Regions from separate parts of the Enterobacter sp. RHBSTW-00175 genome, predicted to be linked through region 2. Evidence: predicted binding sites of a transcription regulator. Region 2 holds the regulator's gene; each other region holds the start of a gene.
The links. Region 2 encodes PurR, which represses purine synthesis genes. Its sites were predicted from a motif close to CANGCAAACGTTTGCNTG; they were not measured.
Positions count from the first base shown of each region.

Region 1: purT (formate-dependent phosphoribosylglycinamide formyltransferase) is a predicted target of PurR. The motif match lies at 2,759-2,776, and genes of this name have one in related genera.
Region 3: purH (bifunctional phosphoribosylaminoimidazolecarboxamide formyltransferase/IMP cyclohydrolase) is a predicted target of PurR. The motif match lies at 2,447-2,464, and genes of this name have one in related genera.
Region 4: galS (HTH-type transcriptional regulator GalS) is a predicted target of PurR. The motif match lies at 1,545-1,562, and genes of this name have one in related genera.

Region 1 covers NZ_CP055930.1:5,299,469-5,304,432, forward strand. Annotated here, with positions in the region: gene exoX (exodeoxyribonuclease X) at 1-554, shown strand, start outside; gene ptrB (oligopeptidase B) at 551-2,611, opposite strand; gene purT (formate-dependent phosphoribosylglycinamide formyltransferase) at 2,810-3,988, shown strand; gene kdgA (bifunctional 4-hydroxy-2-oxoglutarate aldolase/2-dehydro-3-deoxy-phosphogluconate aldolase) at 4,048-4,689, opposite strand; gene edd (phosphogluconate dehydratase) at 4,727-4,964, opposite strand, start outside.
Region 2 covers NZ_CP055930.1:4,454,951-4,459,914, forward strand. Annotated here, with positions in the region: gene punR (DNA-binding transcriptional activator PunR) at 100-1,011, shown strand; gene purR (HTH-type transcriptional repressor PurR) at 1,028-2,053, opposite strand; gene HV107_RS21565 (YnhF family membrane protein) at 2,351-2,440, shown strand; gene HV107_RS21570 (MFS transporter) at 2,606-3,772, shown strand; gene sodB (superoxide dismutase [Fe]) at 3,809-4,390, opposite strand; gene HV107_RS21580 (C40 family peptidase) at 4,513-4,964, opposite strand, start outside.
Region 3 covers NZ_CP055930.1:2,391,549-2,396,512, forward strand. Annotated here, with positions in the region: gene purD (phosphoribosylamine--glycine ligase) at 1-734, opposite strand, end outside; gene purH (bifunctional phosphoribosylaminoimidazolecarboxamide formyltransferase/IMP cyclohydrolase) at 750-2,339, opposite strand; rRNA gene HV107_RS11340 (16S ribosomal RNA) at 2,901-4,440, shown strand; tRNA gene HV107_RS11345 (tRNA-Glu) at 4,527-4,602, shown strand; rRNA gene HV107_RS11350 (23S ribosomal RNA) at 4,797-4,964, shown strand, end outside.
Region 4 covers NZ_CP055930.1:276,996-281,959, forward strand. Annotated here, with positions in the region: gene mglB (galactose/glucose ABC transporter substrate-binding protein MglB) at 1-119, opposite strand, end outside; gene galS (HTH-type transcriptional regulator GalS) at 414-1,436, opposite strand; gene yeiB (DUF418 domain-containing protein YeiB) at 1,592-2,749, opposite strand; gene folE (GTP cyclohydrolase I FolE) at 2,768-3,436, opposite strand; gene HV107_RS01305 (YbfB/YjiJ family MFS transporter) at 3,540-4,688, opposite strand; gene fghA (S-formylglutathione hydrolase) at 4,826-4,964, shown strand, end outside.

The DNA.
Region 1 (4,964 bases), 840 kb from region 2:
TGCGTCCCGATCGTCCAATAAGCCCGCAGGCGATGGCCATTCACCGCATTACGGAATCGATGGTGGCGGATAAGCCCTGGATTGAAGAGGTCATCCCTCACTACTACGGCAGCATGTGGTACGTGGCGCATAACGCCAGCTTTGACCGCCGCGTCTTGCCGGAAATGCCCGGCGAGTGGATCTGTACCATGAAGCTGGCCCGCCGCTTATGGCCGGGGATCAAATACAGCAATATGGCGCTCTACAAATCGCGCAAGCTGAGCGTGAGAACCCCGGAAGGGCTTCACCATCACCGTGCGCTGTATGATTGCTATATCACCGCTGCACTGCTCATCGATATTATGAATACCTCTGGCTGGACGCCAGATGATATGGCAAACATAACCGGACGCCCGGCATTGCTGACAACGTTTACGTTCGGCAAATATCGCGGAAAAGCGGTGTCCGAAATAGCCGACAAAGATCCGGGCTATCTGCGCTGGCTGTACAACAACCTCGACAGAATGAGCCCGGAGCTTCGTTTAACCCTCCGGCACTACCTGGGCGAATCTTAATGCCCGGCACGGCCTGGCAGCGTATCCTGCGCCAGGCCAATCAAAAAGGCATACTCCAGCGCGACCCCTTCGTAGGATTTAAAACGCCCCGATTTCCCGCCGTGGCCGGAATCCATGTCCGTGCAGAGCAACAACAGATTATCGTCGGTTTTTAATTCGCGCAGCTTAGCTACCCATTTTGCCGGCTCCCAGTATTGTACCTGCGAGTCATGTAATCCGGTGGTCACCAGCAGATGCGGATAGGCTTTGGCCTCTACGTTGTCGTAAGGGCTGTACTCTTTCATGTAGCGGTAATAGGCTTCGTCCTGCGGATTGCCCCACTCTTCAAACTCACCGGTGGTCAGCGGGATGGATTCATCCAGCATCGTGGTTAATACATCGACAAACGGCACCTGGGCGACGATACCTTTAAAACGCTCGGGCCGCGCATTTATCACTGCCCCCATCAGCATTCCACCGGCACTCCCCCCCATACCGAAACAGAGCCCCGGATCGCCATAGCCCTGCTCTATCAACGCATCACAGACATCAAGATAGTCATTGAAGGTGTTTTTCTTTCTGAGGAATTTCCCCTCTTCATACCAGTGATGTCCCAGCTCACTGCCGCCACGCACATGTGCTATCGCAAAAACGAAACCTCGATCGAGGAGGCTTAGCCTGCTGCTGCTAAAATCGGCATCCATGCTGGCGCCATACGAGCCGTAACCGTAGACCAGCAATGGATTTTTGCCCTTACGAAAATGTTCAGGTCGATACACCAGCGATACCGGCACTTCCGCGCCATCCCGGGCTTTCACCCACAGGTGTTCACTGCGATAATTCTCCGACTCAAAACCGGCAACCGCAGCCTGTTTCAGCACCTGCCGCTGCCCGGTGTCCATATCCAGCTCGAACAGCGTGTCAGGTGTGGTCATTGACGAGTAGCCATAGCGAAGGCGAGACGATTCCGGTTCAGGGTTGAAGCCAATCCACGTCACATAGGCCGGGTCATCAAAGGCAATCCCCACCACTTCCCGCGTTTTACGATTGATCTGCCGCAGGCTGGTCAGCCCACGCTGGCGCTCTTCCACCACCAGCCAGTCAGTGAACAGCGTAAATCCTTCCAGCATCACCTGTTCGCGGGCCGGAATTAACACCTCCCATTTCAGCTCTTCGCGCACTTTGGTTTTATAAAGGCCGAAGTTTTTACCCTCGCGGTTTGAGCGCAGGTAAAAGCTGTGCTGGTAGTGATCCAGGCTGTACTCATGGTCTTTACGACGCGGCAGGAAGCACAAAGGCTGTGCGTCAGGAAGCTCCGCATCCAGCAGCAGTACTTCTGAGGTGGTCGCACTGGCAAGAGAGATGACGACATAATGACGGGATGTAGTTTTACTCAGGCTGACGTAAAAGGTTTCGTCTTTCTCTTCATACACCAGCTCATCCTGAACCGCAGATGTCCCAATGGTATGGCGCCAGACCTGGTAAGGCAGCAATGTCACCGCGTGTTTTTTAACGTAGTAGACCGTTTCGGAATCATTCGCCCAGACAAAATCCGGTGACACGTTGTCGAGCATTTCGGGATACCAGTTCCCGCTTTCAAGATTGCGAAAGCGCAGACCGTACTGCCGACGCGAAAGATAATCCTCGGCCAGCGCCATAATGGCGTTATCCGGCGAGATGGACATACCGCCCAGGGTATAAAATTCGCTGTGGGCAGCACGCTGATTGGCATCCAGCAGGATTTCCCAGTCGTCCCATTCTGCGCTCAGGGCAGACTGGCGTTGATACACCGGGTATTCGTTGCCGGGCTCGTAGATATGGCGATAGCGATAGCCATTTTTGGTCCAGGGCGCGGAGATATCGCGCTGCGGGATACGTTCCACCATTTCGGCTAATAGCCGGTCCTGAAGCGCCTGCTGGCTGGCCATAACCTTGCGGCCATAGTCATTTTCCTGGTGAAGATAGTCGAGAACCTCCGGGCGGGAACGTGAATCGTCCCGCAGCCAGTAATAGTTGTCTATGCGTGTATCGCCATGCGTGGTAATGGCGTGAGGCTCGCGTCGGGCTTTTGGTGACATGTTGTTTATTCGTTTTGGTTTTACACCTTATAAGGTTGGCAAAACACGCGCACGATGCAAGCGAAACATCGCCGTCAGCCCCGCAAGTTAGCCCTGAAATTCGAAAGCACAATTTCTTAAGCCCCTCATCGGGCCAGAGACAAGACAGACGCAAACGTTTTCGTTTATACTGCGCGCAACTTTTTCAGGGGGATTGTTATGATTCGTTTAGGAACTGCGCTGCGTCCGGCAGCCACCCGCGTAATGCTGCTGGGCTCGGGTGAACTGGGTAAAGAAGTCGCCATCGAGTGCCAGCGTTTAGGCGTGGAAGTGATTGCGGTCGACCGTTATGCCGATGCACCTGCCATGCATGTTGCCCATCGCTCACATGTGATAAATATGCTGGATGGCGATGCCCTGCGTGCACTGATTGCACAAGAAAAACCGGATTTTGTGGTGCCCGAAATCGAAGCCATTGCCACCGATACGCTGATTGCGCTTGAGCAGGAAGGCCAGCGCGTTGTGCCTTGTGCGAAAGCGGCAAAGCTCACCATGAATCGCGAAGGCATTCGCCGCCTGGCGGCAGAAGAGCTGGCTCTGCCGACCTCCAGCTACCGTTTTGCCGACAGCAAAGAGGCCTTTATCAACGCTGTGGAAGAGATTGGCTACCCGTGCATCATTAAGCCAGTGATGAGCTCTTCCGGCAAAGGACAAAGCTTTATCCGCGACAGCACCACGCTGGACAAGGCCTGGGATTACGCGCAACAAGGTGGCCGTGCAGGCGCCGGACGCGTGATTGTTGAAGGCGTGGTGAAGTTTGATTTCGAGATCACCCTTCTGACCGTCAGCGCTGTGGACGGTGTGCATTTCTGCGAAGCAATCGGCCATCGTCAGGAAGATGGCGATTATCGTGAATCCTGGCAGCCTCAACAGATGAGCGCACTGGCGCTGGAGCGTGCGCAGGATATCGCCCGCAAAGTGGTTCTGGCCCTGGGCGGTTATGGTCTGTTTGGCGTTGAGCTGTTTGTCTGTGGCGACGATGTGGTGTTCAGCGAAGTCTCCCCTCGTCCGCACGATACCGGGATGGTGACGTTAATTTCACAGGATCTCTCAGAGTTTGCCCTGCACGTCCGCGCATTCCTTGGCCTGCCAGTTGGCGGCATTCGTCAGTACGGCCCGGCAGCATCGGCGGTGATCCTGCCGCAATTGACCAGTCAGAACGTGACGTTTGATAACGTCAACGGTGCCGTTGGCGCAGGGTTGCAGGTACGTCTGTTTGGTAAGCCGGAAATCGACGGCACGCGCCGTCTTGGCGTGGCGCTAGCCACCGGTGATAACGTGGACGATGCCGTGGCAAGAGCCAAAGTAGCCGCGGCGAATATTATCGTCGCAGGATAAAAAAACGGGCCAAAAGGCCCGTTTTTTATTTCGCAGGCCGGGTTACCCGGCAAGCAAACTTACTGTTTCGCGCCTTCAACCGCTTCGCGAGCCAGTTTGGTGATGCGATCCCAGTCGCCCGCTTCCAGCGCATCCGCCGGAACCAGCCATGAACCACCGATGCACAGCACGCTTTTCAGCGCCAGGTAGTCACGGTAGTTCGCCGGTGAAATACCGCCAGTCGGGCAGAAACGAACCTGAGAGAATGGGCCAGCAATGGCCTGCAACGCTTTGGTGCCGCCGTTAGCTTCAGCCGGGAAGAATTTGAACTCTTTCAGACCGTAGTCCATGCCCAGCATCAGTTCAGAAACGGTGCTGATACCCGGGATCAAAGGAATGGTGCCTTCGGTAGCGGCTTTCAGCAGTGGCTCAGTCAGGCCAGGGCTGATAGCGAACTGCGCGCCTGCTTCAGTCACGTCAGCCAGCTGTTGTGGGTTCAGAACCGTGCCCGCACCGATAATTGCTTCCGGTACTTCTTTGGCGATCGCGCGGATCGCGTCCATTGCACAGGCAGTACGCAGGGTCACTTCCAGCACGCGAACACCGCCAGCAACCAGCGCTTTTGCCATAGGTACGGCGTGTTCCAGCTTATTCACCACGATTACCGGCACGACAGGGCCAGTTTTCAGGATTGCTTCTGCACTTGTTTTCCAGTTTTTCATCAGAGTTTCTCTCGCCAGATCGATAATTCAGGTCGTCTTAAAACGTAATACAGGTCGCACCCTGTTCCGCGCCGGAGAGTTTCTCGCGCAGCGCACTGAACATTTCGCGTCCGGTTCCCACGCGCGATGCGCTCAGGTCAGGAATATGCGGTTTACGGGCAGCAAGTTCAGCCTCATCCACCAGCAGGGTTAACTCGCCTGTCTGGCCATTGACGCGAATCATATCGCCGTCACGGACTTTCGCCAGCAATCCACCATCGTACGCTTCAGGCGTC
Region 2 (4,964 bases):
AAGGAGGCAGGGTACGTTGGCGCAGAGTGTAGGGAGTGCAAAGCGGCTTGTGAAACGCTAATATTTGGCGGGTGCATTCAAATTTTTTGCAGGCAGAAAATGTGGTCAGATTATTCTCTTGAAGTTGTGGATGCTGTCGCCCGTAACGGCAGCTTCAGCGGAGCCGCGCAGGAACTACACCGCGTCCCCTCGGCCATTAGCTACACGGTGCGTCAGCTTGAGGAGTGGCTGGCCGTTCCGCTGTTTGAACGCCGCCATCGCGACGTGGAGTTAACGCCTGCCGGGGCGTGGTTTTTGAAAGAAGGGCGTTCTGTTATCAAAAAAATGCAGATCACTCGTGAACAGTGTCAGCAGATTGCTAATGGCTGGCGAGGTCATCTTTCTATTGCGGTGGATAACATCGTAAAACCCGAACGTACCCGGCAGATGATTGTCGATTTTTATCGCCACTTCTCCGATGTCGAGCTGCGGGTATCGCAGGAAGTCTTTAACGGTGTCTGGGATGCGCTGGCAGATGGCAGGGCAGAGATGGCGATCGGCGCAACACAGGCCATACCCGTTGGGGGACGTTACGCATTTCGCGATATGGGAATGTTAAGCTGGAAATGCGTGGTGGCAAGCGATCACCCGCTGGCGGCAATGGCAGGGCCGTTAAGCGATGATACCCTGCGTAACTGGCCATCGCTGGTACTGGAAGATACGTCACGCTCGTTACCCAAGCGTGTGACCTGGCTTCTGGATAACCAGCGACGGGTGATTGCGCCCGACTGGGAATCCTCCGCGACCTGCCTTTCTGCCGGGTTGTGTGTGGCAATGGTGCCGGTCCATTTTGCCAGACCACGAATCGATGCCGGGGAGTGGGTTGCCCTTGAGCTTGAAAACCCATTCCCGGACGCGGCCTGTTGTCTGACCTGGCAGCAAAGTGACGTATCGCCCGCGATGGCCTGGCTGCTGGATTACCTGGGGGACAGTGAAACGCTGAACAGGGAGTGGTTACGGGAGCCAGATTAACTGGCTCCGTACACGATTAACGGCGGTAGTCGCGGAAAGGACCGTCCGCCACGGAGCGACGTTCGATAAGACGCGGGTGGACTTCAATTGACTGCGACTCTTCACGTTTGTTAACGATCCTGTCCATCAGCATGTTGAAGGCTGTTTCACCCAGAGAATCTTTCGGTTGATGAATAGTGGTCAGCGCCGGGGTGAAGAAACGCGCGTTGCGCACGTTGTCATACCCGATCACAGAAATATCCTGCGGTACGCGCAGACCCAGCTCATCGGCAGCACAAAGCGCACCCATCGCCATAATATCGCCACCGCAGAAGACAGCAGTCGGACGATGCGGCTGGGAGACTATTTGCTGCATTGCGCGGTAACCGGATTCAGGCTCAAAGTCACCCTGAACAATCCAGTTTTCTGGAACGGTGATCAGTGCTTCTTCCATGGCTTTCATAAATCCGGCCAGGCGGCCTGCACCGGTGTTGCGCTCCAGTGGACCTGGAATCACGCCAATCTCGCGGTGACCCCGTTCTACCAGATAACGACCGGCCATGTAACCGCCTTCAAAGGCGTTATCGATTACTGAGTCAGTAAAATCGGCGTGCGCTTCACCCCAGTCCATCACCACCATTGGGATGTGACGGTACTCTTCCAGCATGGAGAGCACAGAATCCGGGTATTCGGAACACATGACCAGCAGGCCATCCACGCGTTTTTGCGCCATCATTGACAGATAAGCGCGCTGTTTCTCATGGTTGTTCCATGCGTTACCCAGGATCAGGGTATAGCCTTTCTGGAAGCAGTTTTTCTCGACCGCCTCGATTATCTCTGCGAAATATGCAGCTTCGCTGCTGGTGGCCAGCAAACCAATGGATTTGGTGTGATTAACTTTAAGGCTACGTGCGACCGCGCTTGGCGAATAGTGCAGTTCTTTGATCGCCGCCCAGACGGCATTACGCGTCTCTTCCGCTACAAAACGGGTTTTGTTAATTACATGTGATACGGTTGTAGTGGAAACGTTTGCGCGTTTTGCCACGTCTTTAATTGTTGCCATTAAATGTCACTCCAGACCATATCCTAAGCTCCTGAAAAACTTGAAGGTAAACGTTTGCCTTCTCTCACCCTTATCACGCAATCTGGAATTGCGACACGCCGGGAAAACGACACAGGACGTCAGGAGGGGGTCAATGGCCGGTACGCTAATAAATTTAGCGTGGAATTTTGTCCTATCTTGATGAAAAGGGGAAGAGCAAAAGTGGATATCAGTTTAAATCCAAGAAGATTTTTGACGTAAACTGTGTAAAAATGAGCAAGCTCACTTTTCGTAAGGTGATTAAAAGGAGAAAAATTGATGAGTACCGATCTTAAGTTTTCGCTGACGACCACCGTTATCGTGCTGGCACTGATTGTTGCAGCTGGTCTGACGGCTGTATTGCACTGATTTACGCGGGGGGAGAGTTCTCTCCCTCCACATTCCTCGCTGATTGTTACTTCTCCGGCAATAATCTTTTGCCAAATTGTTAACTTCTCATTTTTTGTGATTGGTGTCATGCTTTTTGCTTCTTTGTTCTGTGTCGCGGTACGACACGGCATCCGGAGTTGACTCATGAAAATCAATTATCCTCTGCTGGCCCTGGCGATTGGCGCTTTTGGGATTGGCACCACCGAATTTTCCCCGATGGGGTTATTGCCTGTTATCGCCCGGGGTGTAGACGTCTCTATCCCGGCGGCCGGTATGCTGATTAGCGCCTACGCGATTGGCGTGATGGTAGGGGCACCGTTAATGACGTTGCTGCTTTCACACCGTGCGCGCCGTAATGCGCTGATTTTCCTGATGGCTATTTTTACCCTGGGGAATGTGCTTTCCGCGCTTTCACCGGATTACACCACGCTGATGTTGTCACGTATCCTGACCAGCCTTAACCACGGTGCCTTCTTCGGACTGGGCTCGGTGGTTGCAGCAAGCGTTGTACCTAAACATAAGCAGGCCAGCGCCGTGGCAACCATGTTTATGGGTCTGACCATTGCCAACATCGGCGGTGTACCTGCGGCCACGTGGCTGGGTGAAGCGATCGGCTGGCGTATGTCGTTCCTGGCAACCGCTGCACTGGGCGTGATTGCTATGGTCGCACTGTTCTTCTCGTTGCCAAAAGGCAGCGCAGGCGAACGCCCTGATGTACGCAAAGAGCTGTCCGTGCTGGTTCGTCCTCAGGTATTGTCTGCACTGCTGACCACCGTGCTGGGGGCTGGGGCGATGTTCACGCTCTATACCTATATTTCGCCCGTGCTGCACGACATTACTCATGCCACGCCGGTCTTTATTACCGCGATGCTGGTGCTGATTGGCGTAGGGTTCTCTATCGGTAACTACCTGGGCGGTAAGCTGGCAGACCGTTCCGTGAGTGGCACGCTGAAAGGCTTCTTAACGCTGCTGATTGTCATCATGGTGGCCATTCCGTGGCTGGCGCGTAACGAAATTGGCGCAGCCATTGCGATGGTGGTATGGGGTGCGGCGACCTTTGCCGTGGTTCCGCCGTTGCAGATGCGGGTAATGCGTGTGGCGCATGAAGCGCCAGGACTCTCTTCATCCGTGAATATTGGTGCGTTTAACCTGGGTAATGCACTGGGCGCTGCGGCCGGCGGTGCGGTGATTTCGGGTGGCCTGGGGTACAGCTTTGTGCCGGTAATGGGGGCGATTATTGCGGCTCTGGGGTTACTGCTGGTACTGATGTCGGGTCGTAAACAGCCAGAAACGGCCTGCGCGGCTGAATAATCATAACGCAGAAGGGCGAACCCTTCTGCGTGTCTCTTACGCTGCGAGGTTCTTCGCAACAAATTCCCAGTTAACCAGCGCCCAGAAATGCTCCAGGTAGTTCGGGCGTGCGTTACGGTAATCGATGTAGTAAGCATGTTCCCACACATCGACGGTCATCAGCGGGGTTGCGCTGGTGGTCAGCGGTGTACCCGCGTTGGATGTTGATACGATAGCCAGTTTGCCATCGGCTTCTTTCACAAGCCAGGTCCAGCCAGATCCAAAGTTTTTAATTGCTGCGTCAGTGAATTTCGCTTTGAAATCAGCAAAGCTGCCGAACGAGGTATTGATGGCTGCGGCCAGTTCACTGGTGGGTTCTCCGCCTGCATTAGGTGCCAGGCAGTGCCAGTAAAACGTGTGGTTCCAGACCTGAGCGGCGTTGTTAAACACGCCACCTTCTGAGCTACGCACGATCTCTTCCAGCGTTTTGCCTTCAAAGTCAGTGCCTTTGATCAGGTTGTTCAGGTTGGTGACATACGTCTGGTGATGTTTGCCGTAGTGATATTCCAGGGTTTCCACGGAAATGTGTGGAGCCAGGGCGTCTTTTGCATACGGTAGTGCAGGTAATTCGAACGACATTGCTTCTCTCCTTATTATTTTTTACGTTGCCAATAACCATAAAGACAACAGGGATAGAGTAGCAAATTGAAAGGGTATGCAAAAGAGGAACTTACCCCGCCGCAGACGCGGCAGGGCAAGGATTAACGGATGGTTTTCGGGGTCATCACACGGCGTGCACCAACGTAGTGGCGTACCCAGTAATCTTCGCTCAGAGAGGTGATTTGAATGTCCTGGCCGCTACGTGGCGACTGGATGAATTTCCCGTTGCCAACGTAAACACCCACGTGGTCGGCCATGCCGCGACCCTGAGTGCGGAAGAAGACCAGATCGCCGCTTTCCAGTTCACCACGATCGACCGGTGAAGCATCGCGCAGGTGATACATTTCGTTCGCAGTACGCGGAATACGGAATTTCACCAGATCTTTGTAGGCGTAGTACACCAGACCGCTGCAATCGAAACCGGTACGGGGTGAGGTTCCGCCCCAGCGATAAGGCTTGCCAATTTGTCCCATCAGCTTGTTCATCGCGGTTTTTTGCGCTTTCTGGACGCGTACCTTATGGACTTCCGCTACTTTCGTGACTTTGACGCACT
Region 3 (4,964 bases), 2.1 Mb from region 2:
TGATGCACGTCATCAGTCACGACCGGAGCCGGGGAGTACGCGCCCATACCGCCAGTATTCGGGCCGGTATCCGCATCGCCAACACGTTTGTGATCCTGGCTGGTGGCCATTGGCAGTACGTGCTCGCCGTCGACCATCACGATAAAGCTCGCCTCTTCACCGTCGAGGAACTCCTCGATAACAATACGGTGGCCAGCGTCACCAAACGCGTTGCCTGCCAGCATATCCTGGACTGCAGCTTCTGCTTCTTCGAGGGTCATCGCCACGATAACACCTTTACCGGCAGCCAGGCCGTCGGCTTTAATAACAATCGGCGCGCCTTTTTCACGCAGATAAGCCAGGGCTGGCTCAACTTCCGTGAAGTTCTGGTATTCCGCAGTGGGAATATTGTGGCGAGCGAGGAAATCTTTGGTGAACGCTTTGGAGCCTTCGAGCTGCGCGGCGCCTTCGGTTGGACCGAAGATTTTCAGGCCCGCAGCGCGGAATGCATCAACCACGCCAATCACCAGCGGAGCTTCCGGGCCAACGATAGTCAGGTCGATCTTCTCGTTCTGGGCAAAGCTCAGCAGCGCCGGGATATCTGTTACGCCGATAGCCACGTTTTGCAGCGCAGGCTCCAGCGCCGTACCGGCGTTGCCTGGTGCGACAAAGACGGTTTTCACCAGCGGGGATTGTGCTGCTTTCCACGCCAGAGCGTGCTCGCGCCCGCCGTTACCAATCACTAATACTTTCATTGTCTGCTCCGTGGATTAATGGCGGAAGTGGCGCATGTCGGTGAAGATCATCGCAATGCCGTGTTCATCGGCTGCGGCAATCACTTCGTCGTCACGAATGGAACCGCCAGGCTGGATCACACAGGTGATACCTACAGCTGCGGCAGCATCGATACCGTCACGGAACGGGAAGAAGGCGTCAGACGCCATGGCGGAGCCTTTCACTTCCAGACCTTCGTCACCTGCTTTGATGCCGGCGATTTTGGCAGAATAAACGCGGCTCATCTGGCCTGCGCCTATTCCGATGGTCATGTTCTCTTTTGCATAAACAATGGCGTTGGATTTCACGAACTTCGCCACTTTCCAGCAGAACAGCGCATCACGCAGTTCCTGCTCGGTTGGCTGGCGCTTAGTTACAACGCGCAGATCACCCGCCGTGACCATACCCAGATCGCGATCCTGAACCAGCAGGCCGCCGTTCACGCGTTTGAAGTCCAGGCCTGATACGCGCTCAGCCCACTGACCGCAAACCAGCACGCGCACGTTCTGTTTTGCGGCGGTGATTTTCAGGGCTTCTTCCGTGGCAGATGGCGCGATGATCACTTCAACAAACTGACGGGAGATGATGGCCTGTGCGGTTTCAGCATCCAGTTCGCGGTTGAAAGCAATAATGCCGCCGAATGCAGAGGTCGGGTCAGTTTTATAAGCGCGATCGTAGGCATCCAGAATAGAGGTGCTTACCGCCACGCCGCATGGGTTTGCGTGCTTCACAATAACGCAGGCTGGCTCGCTGAACTCTTTCACACATTCCAGCGCGGCATCGGTGTCGGCAATGTTGTTATAAGAGAGCGCTTTGCCCTGAACCTGCTGTGCAGTCGCCACAGATGCTTCTTTTACTTCTTCTTCTATATAGAAGGCAGCCTGCTGGTGGCTGTTCTCACCGTAACGCATATCCTGCTTCTTAATGAAGTTCAGGTTCAGGGTACGTGGGAAGCGACCAGACGGCTCACGGCTTTCGCCATGATAAGCTGGCACCAGGCTACCGAAGTAGTTGGCGATCATGCTGTCGTAAGCGGCGGTGTGTTCGAAAGCTTTAATGGCGAGGTCGAAACGCGTATCCAGAGTCAGGGAGCCTTCGTTGGCATCCATCTCATTAATAATAGCAGCGTAGTCGTTGCTCTTAACCACGATGGCAACATCTTTATGGTTCTTGGCAGCGGAGCGCACCATGGTTGGGCCACCGATATCAATATTCTCTACTGCATCTTCCAGAGAGCAGCCTTCGCGGGCAACGGTCTGGGCAAATGGGTAGAGGTTAACAACAACCATGTCGATCGGCGCAATATCATGTTGTTCCATAATACCGTCATCCTGGCCGCGACGGCCAAGGATGCCGCCATGCACTTTCGGGTGCAGAGTTTTCACGCGTCCATCCATCATTTCCGGGAAACCGGTGTAATCGGACACTTCGGTAACCGGCAAGCCTTTATCTGCTAACAGGCGAGCAGTTCCGCCAGTAGAAAGCAGCTCTACACCACGTGCAGAAAGTGCCTGAGCGAATTCGACGATACCGGCTTTATCAGAAACACTGAGCAGAGCGCGGCGGATTGGACGACGTTGTTGCATGGTAAATCCCCTGGATTTCACGATTACAGTGAGCGTTAGATGAATTTTCCACAAAAAAACTCAGCTAACACCCCTAACGGGACATCCTTGTCAGGCGCGAGCATTTTAACGAAAACGTTTGCGCAACGCTCGCGAATTTTCACTTTTTCGTAGTATTGTGGATAAGTCTGTGTGTAAAAAGGTATAAGGCGGGGTTTTGCTGTGGAATGCAGCAGTCAGTCATTTTTCTGCAATTTTTCTATTGCGGCCTGCGGAGAACTCCCTATAATGCGCCTCCATCGACACGGCGGATGTGAATCACTTCACAAACAACGCGGTCGGTTGAAGAGAAAAAATCCTGAAATAACGGGTTGACTCTGAAAGAGGAAAGCGTAATATACGCCACCTCGCAACGGTGAGCTGAAAGCCACGTTGCACTGCTCTTTAACAATTTATCAGACAATCTGTGTGGGCACTCAAAGTGACATGGATTCTTAACGTCGCAAGACGAAAAATGAATACCAAGTCTCTGAGTGAACATACGTAATTCATTACGAAGTTTAATTCACGAGCATCAAACTTAAATTGAAGAGTTTGATCATGGCTCAGATTGAACGCTGGCGGCAGGCCTAACACATGCAAGTCGAGCGGTAACACAGGGAGCTTGCTCCTGGGTGACGAGCGGCGGACGGGTGAGTAATGTCTGGGAAACTGCCTGATGGAGGGGGATAACTACTGGAAACGGTAGCTAATACCGCATAACGTCGCAAGACCAAAGAGGGGGACCTTCGGGCCTCTTGCCATCAGATGTGCCCAGATGGGATTAGCTAGTAGGTGGGGTAACGGCTCACCTAGGCGACGATCCCTAGCTGGTCTGAGAGGATGACCAGCCACACTGGAACTGAGACACGGTCCAGACTCCTACGGGAGGCAGCAGTGGGGAATATTGCACAATGGGCGCAAGCCTGATGCAGCCATGCCGCGTGTATGAAGAAGGCCTTCGGGTTGTAAAGTACTTTCAGCGAGGAGGAAGGCATTAAGGTTAATAACCTTGGTGATTGACGTTACTCGCAGAAGAAGCACCGGCTAACTCCGTGCCAGCAGCCGCGGTAATACGGAGGGTGCAAGCGTTAATCGGAATTACTGGGCGTAAAGCGCACGCAGGCGGTCTGTCAAGTCGGATGTGAAATCCCCGGGCTCAACCTGGGAACTGCATTCGAAACTGGCAGGCTAGAGTCTTGTAGAGGGGGGTAGAATTCCAGGTGTAGCGGTGAAATGCGTAGAGATCTGGAGGAATACCGGTGGCGAAGGCGGCCCCCTGGACAAAGACTGACGCTCAGGTGCGAAAGCGTGGGGAGCAAACAGGATTAGATACCCTGGTAGTCCACGCCGTAAACGATGTCGACTTGGAGGTTGTTCCCTTGAGGAGTGGCTTCCGGAGCTAACGCGTTAAGTCGACCGCCTGGGGAGTACGGCCGCAAGGTTAAAACTCAAATGAATTGACGGGGGCCCGCACAAGCGGTGGAGCATGTGGTTTAATTCGATGCAACGCGAAGAACCTTACCTACTCTTGACATCCAGAGAACTTTCCAGAGATGGATTGGTGCCTTCGGGAACTCTGAGACAGGTGCTGCATGGCTGTCGTCAGCTCGTGTTGTGAAATGTTGGGTTAAGTCCCGCAACGAGCGCAACCCTTATCCTTTGTTGCCAGCGGTTCGGCCGGGAACTCAAAGGAGACTGCCAGTGATAAACTGGAGGAAGGTGGGGATGACGTCAAGTCATCATGGCCCTTACGAGTAGGGCTACACACGTGCTACAATGGCATATACAAAGAGAAGCGACCTCGCGAGAGCAAGCGGACCTCATAAAGTATGTCGTAGTCCGGATTGGAGTCTGCAACTCGACTCCATGAAGTCGGAATCGCTAGTAATCGTAGATCAGAATGCTACGGTGAATACGTTCCCGGGCCTTGTACACACCGCCCGTCACACCATGGGAGTGGGTTGCAAAAGAAGTAGGTAGCTTAACCTTCGGGAGGGCGCTTACCACTTTGTGATTCATGACTGGGGTGAAGTCGTAACAAGGTAACCGTAGGGGAACCTGCGGTTGGATCACCTCCTTACCTTAAAGAACCTGCCTTTGTAGTGCTCACACAGATTGTCTGATGAAAAGTAAATAGCAAGGCGTCTTGCCGAAGCAGACTTCAGTGTCCCCTTCGTCTAGAGGCCCAGGACACCGCCCTTTCACGGCGGTAACAGGGGTTCGAATCCCCTAGGGGACGCCACTTGCTGGTTTGTGAGTGAAAGTCGCCGACCCCCGTATCTCAAAACTGACTCAGCGAGTCATGTTTGAGATATTTGCTCTTTAAAAATCTGGATCAAGCTGAAAATTGAAACGACACACCTTAAGTGGTGTGTTCGAGTCTCTCAAATTTTCGCAATTTGATGATGAATCGAAAGAAACATCTTCGGGTTGTGAGGTTAAGCGACTAAGCGTACACGGTGGATGCCCTGGCAGTCAGAGGCGATGAAGGACGTGCTAATCTGCGATAAGCGCCGGCGAGGTGATATGAACCTTTGACCCGGCGATTTCCGAATGGGGAAACCCAGTGTGTTCCGACACACTATCGTTAAGTGAATACATAGC
Region 4 (4,964 bases), 1.2 Mb from region 2:
ATGAAGTTGTCGTCGTATTTATAGATTGTCACACCAATACGGGTATCCGCAGCGTGCGCTGTTGCACCAAAAAGCATACTTGCCATAACAGCAGACAGAGTCAACACCTTCTTATTCATGGTATCTCCGGTTTTTTTATGCAGGGTAGTTCTTGTGAATAACGGTCGGCGGGCAGGTGTTAAAAAAACGTTACTGACAGCCGAAGTTCACTTATAAAATTTCTATCTTCCGTGTTCGGTAACGCTCCAGAAATGCGTTTTATTGGTTGTTTGCGGTACTTTGGCTATAGTGAAAGTGATTAATCACCGTTACATAGCGTTTCAGCTCCTAAAACGCTGACATCATAGTAAGCGCCTTGTTAAGATACTGTGAATTTACTCACAGATTGAAAACGGTTACATCGACCTACGTAATCAGTTAGTGATCGGAACCACAGTTTGCCGAATAGATACCGAATGGCGACGCACTAAAGTCGGCATGAAACAGTGTGTTGCCCCCGGATCCAACTGCCCTGCCGCGCCTTGTAACGCCAGCTCAGTCGCCAGTTTTGCCATTGAAGCAATCGGATATCGCACCGTGGTCAGCTGCGGATCGGTGTAACGCGCAATCGGGATATCATCAAAACCAATCAGCGACAAATGCTGTGGCACCGCAATTCCGTTGTCTTTCAGCGCCGTAAGCGCGCCCGCCGCCATGTTATCGTTGTAGGTAAAGACAGCAGAAAGGTGAAGATTGCGCCCCAGCAGTTCGACCATCGCCGCTTCCCCACCCTGCATATCAGGCGAGCCAGTACCCACCCAGCTTTCCAGAGGCGTAATGCCGTGCTCTTTCAGCGCCCTCTGCCACCCTTCGCGGCGCATAGCATCGTCTTCAATATGATGGTTGGATGCCAGAAAGCCGATACGCTGATGGCCATTGTTAATCAGCATCCGCGTGGCCATCATGGCACCGCTGACGTTATCCAGCCCGACACAACGGTGGGCGTAACCTGGAACAATTCGATTGATCAGCACCATACCAGGGATTTGTTCCATAAACCCTGCCAGCTCCTCATCACTCAAGGCTTTTGAGTGAACAATCAATGCGTTACATCGCTGGCGAATCAGAACTTCAATCGCATGACGCTCTTTTTCAGCCTCATGATAGCTATTGCCAATCAGCACATACTTCTGGTGCTGCTGCGCGACAACGTCGACCGCTTTGACCAGCGCGCCAAAGAATGAGTCAGATACATCCATCACCACCACACCAATGGTGTCACTTACCTGGGTGGCTAACGCCTGGGCATTGGCATTCGGCCTGTATCCCAGTTGCGTGACGGCTTTCATCACGGCTTCACGAGTTTCAGGGCTGACCAGCGCGCTGTTGTTCAGCACGCGCGAGACAGTAGCAACAGAAACGCCCGCCTGGCGGGCGACATCACGAATGGTGATCATATTCACCATCCTTAATAGGATTGCAGCAACTCACAGACACCCCCTGTGTTAAGCAAGGTGGCTATTTTGGCAGCGAGAGAAAGGGGACTACGTGAAGAAGCTCACACGGATGAAAACGTTTACATCCGTTTTGTTAATGATTGTGATCCAGATCGTTATCTGGATGTATTACTCAATGATACACCCGAAGCATGTGCGGTTAATTGCCGCCATAGCCATTCCAGTGGTCCCTGGCGGAAATAACGCAGCCAGATAACCGAAAACGCCACATTCACGACCCATACCGGAATAACAAACGCCAGCAGTTCGAGTCGGTCGAATTTCATAAACAGACCGAAACGATAGAAAAGCGTGGTGCAAATCAACGTTTGCAGTAAGTAATTGCTCAGCGCCATTCGCCCGACACAGGCAACGGCACTGACTAACCAGAAGCGACACAGCTGTGGCCAGAAGCCATAAATCAGCGCCGCATAGCCAACGGTCTGGAACGGTGCGCCAAGCTCGCGAGGCACCTGAAGCAGGAAGGCACACCAGCGGTAATTCCAGTCAAGATGCCACTGCATCACGATTGCCGGAACATTAATCAGCACACCAATCGCAACCAGCCCGGCCCCGACTCGACGATAATGGCGAAGGCTGAATTCGCCTTTCAGCCAGCCCGTTCGCATCAGCGAGGCGCCCATCAGCATCATTCCCGCCAGCTGCCAGCCATACTGCGCCCCCAGCGCCAGAAGATTGTCACCGAGCATATCTGCGCGGTTGCTTATTGCTTCCACGCCACCTTTCAGCTTCCAGAACTGTTCATACTGGAGGTTCGCCGCATCCGGGATCCACGAACGGTTGGTAGCGTCGCCCGAGATCATCCCCAGCAGTATCAGCACACCGATGCCCATGAGATACAGCATAACGCCGGTGTTAAAGAGGCTTTTCACGCTGTGCGCATCGCGGATCAGTCGCCAGCAGATTAAGCCGACTAATCCATAAGCCAGCAGAATATCGCCGTCCCAGAAAAGCAGGCCGTGGATAAAACCAAGAATAACTAACAGAGTCAGACGAGACTGTATCCAGCGCGTACCGCGCTTTAACAGCAACTGAAGACCGGCACCAAACAACAGCGCAAAGAGGGTGAGGAATTTGACCTGGGCGAAAAGATCGAGCAACGCCCACGTCCAGGCATCGCTACGGGTGATGTCACCGTACCACGCCGGGTTGAGATAAGCGGCCTTTGGCAAACCAAAGGCGCTGATATTAAGCAGCAGGATACCGAGAATGGCGACGCCGCGAACAAAATCGAGCGTGACATTTCGCTCCATGTACCCTGCCCTGCCTGATTAGTTGTGGTGACGCACCGCGCGCAGGAACTCCTGGCGAGTGTTCTGGCTGGATTTAAACAGGCCGCCCAGAGACGTAGTGGTGGTCGCACTGGTCGCATCACGAACGCCGCGCGCTTTCACACAATAGTGAACCGCATCAATAGACACCGCCACGTTATTGGTTCCCAGCAATGTTTGCAGCGCAGTCAGGATCTGTTGCGTCAGACGTTCCTGTACCTGCGGGCGCTGCGCAAAGAAGCGCACGATACGGTTGATTTTCGACAGACCAATAACCGTATCTTTCGGAATGTATGCCACGGTGGCTTTACCGTCGATAGTGACGAAGTGATGCTCGCAGGTGCTGGTCAGCGTAATGTCGCGAACCGTTACCATCTCATCAACCTTCATCTTATTTTCGATAACGGTGATTTTCGGGAAGTTAGCGTAGTCCAGGCCCGAGAAAATCTCATCGACATACATTTTCGCGATGCGGTGAGGGGTTTCCATCAGGCTGTCATCGCTCAGATCGAGATTCAGCAGTTGCATAATCTCGGTCATATGGCCGGAAATCAGACGTTTACGTGTTTCATTGTCCATCTCCTGAACGGGTGGACGCAGAGGCGTTTCAAGGCCGCGCGCAAGCAGGGCTTCATGAACCAGGGCAGCTTCTTTACTGAGTGATGACATTTTTTTCTCCCGCAGGTGTGGCTGTCTTCTGCCCTCGTTGTGGCAAAAGTGTGCGCTCATTGTGCGTGAGGCGGCGCACATAATCCAGTATTCACGACGATAATTATTGCAATTGCTGTTGCCTTTCGGCCTTGCGGTTCCAGACTAGCGCACCGCCGATAAACAGTGCAATACCCGCAAGCCCTAACGCAGGCTCCAGCTGATGCAAAAACCAGGTAGATAATGCCGAGGTCACAGGGCCAACAAGTTGCCCTACCGCATAGCCTGTGGTGAGCAGCCCAGCCATATAACGCGTATGCTGAGGTGCCAGTTCCCGGCCATACAAGAGGGAAAGCTGAACGGCGCACAGGAATCCACCGCCCACCAGCAATCCGCCCAACAATAAGCCCGTGATACCCGGCACCAGCCAGGCAGCCAGTACGCCGACACCCTGCAACCACAGAACAATGGCCAGCCTGCGATTAGAGGATGAGAAGTGACGTAACACAATGCTGAGCGCAATCCCCACCACGGACGCCGCGCCAAAGAGCGGCCAGACAAACTGTGCAAACAGGCTGCCCGGGAAACGCGCGACCGCCATTTGCGATAAAAATGTCGCCGGAAGGATATACCCGAAGCCCGCCAGGCTATAGCTCCAGACCAGACGCCGCAGATTGGTGGTCAGTACCAGAGGTTCAGGTGCCGTCTCCGGGCGGTGAAGCTGACCACCACGGGGAAGATAGCGCGCTACCAGCGTCACCAGGGTAAGCGCCAGGACGCCATAAATCTGCCACGCGGCCCCCGCCGGGATCGCCCTGCTCTGAATATAGACTGCCAGCAAGCCGCTGAGGGCAATACCCGCACCCGGTCCGGCAAACACCGCCGCGCTCAGCCCCGGTTTCCCCAGATATCCCAGCCGCTCGTTGGTCCACGCCGCAATCAGCACCATCGACCAGCCGCTCATACATCCGATAGCAAACCGCAGCACGCCGTGAACTATGGCGTTATCCGCAGCTGCCGAGAGCAACGTCAGTGCAACCGCGCCTGTAATCCCCACCCAGAGTCGCAACTCAACGAAACGGTGCGCTCGCATGGCATCCCAGGCCCCGACCAGATAGCCGAGGTAGTTCATCGCCGCCACCAGCCCGGCGCTCGTCAACGTAAGTTGTCCGTCCGCAATCATCAGCGGTACCTGCGGGGTGAAGGCGAAGCGCCCAATTCCCATCGCAACGACCAGAACGACAAATCCGCTGAGCGCAATCCGCAGCGCCATGACCACCCCAATTGTTAAAAATAAGTTAATTTATGATGCAGTATCTTGCCGCTAAGCGGAAGTGAAAGTTACTCACAGGTAAATGAAAACTCTGTATTATGGGTTTAATAAATACCATTTCGTATAAGGAGCCTTGCATGGAACTGCTCGAAGAGCACCGTTGTTTTGAAGGTCGACAGCAGCGCTGGCGGCACGACTCCACCGTACTGAACTGCGCCATGACGTTCAGCATTTTCCTGCCGCCGACTGAACAGGGAGCGAAACCACCCGTTCTGT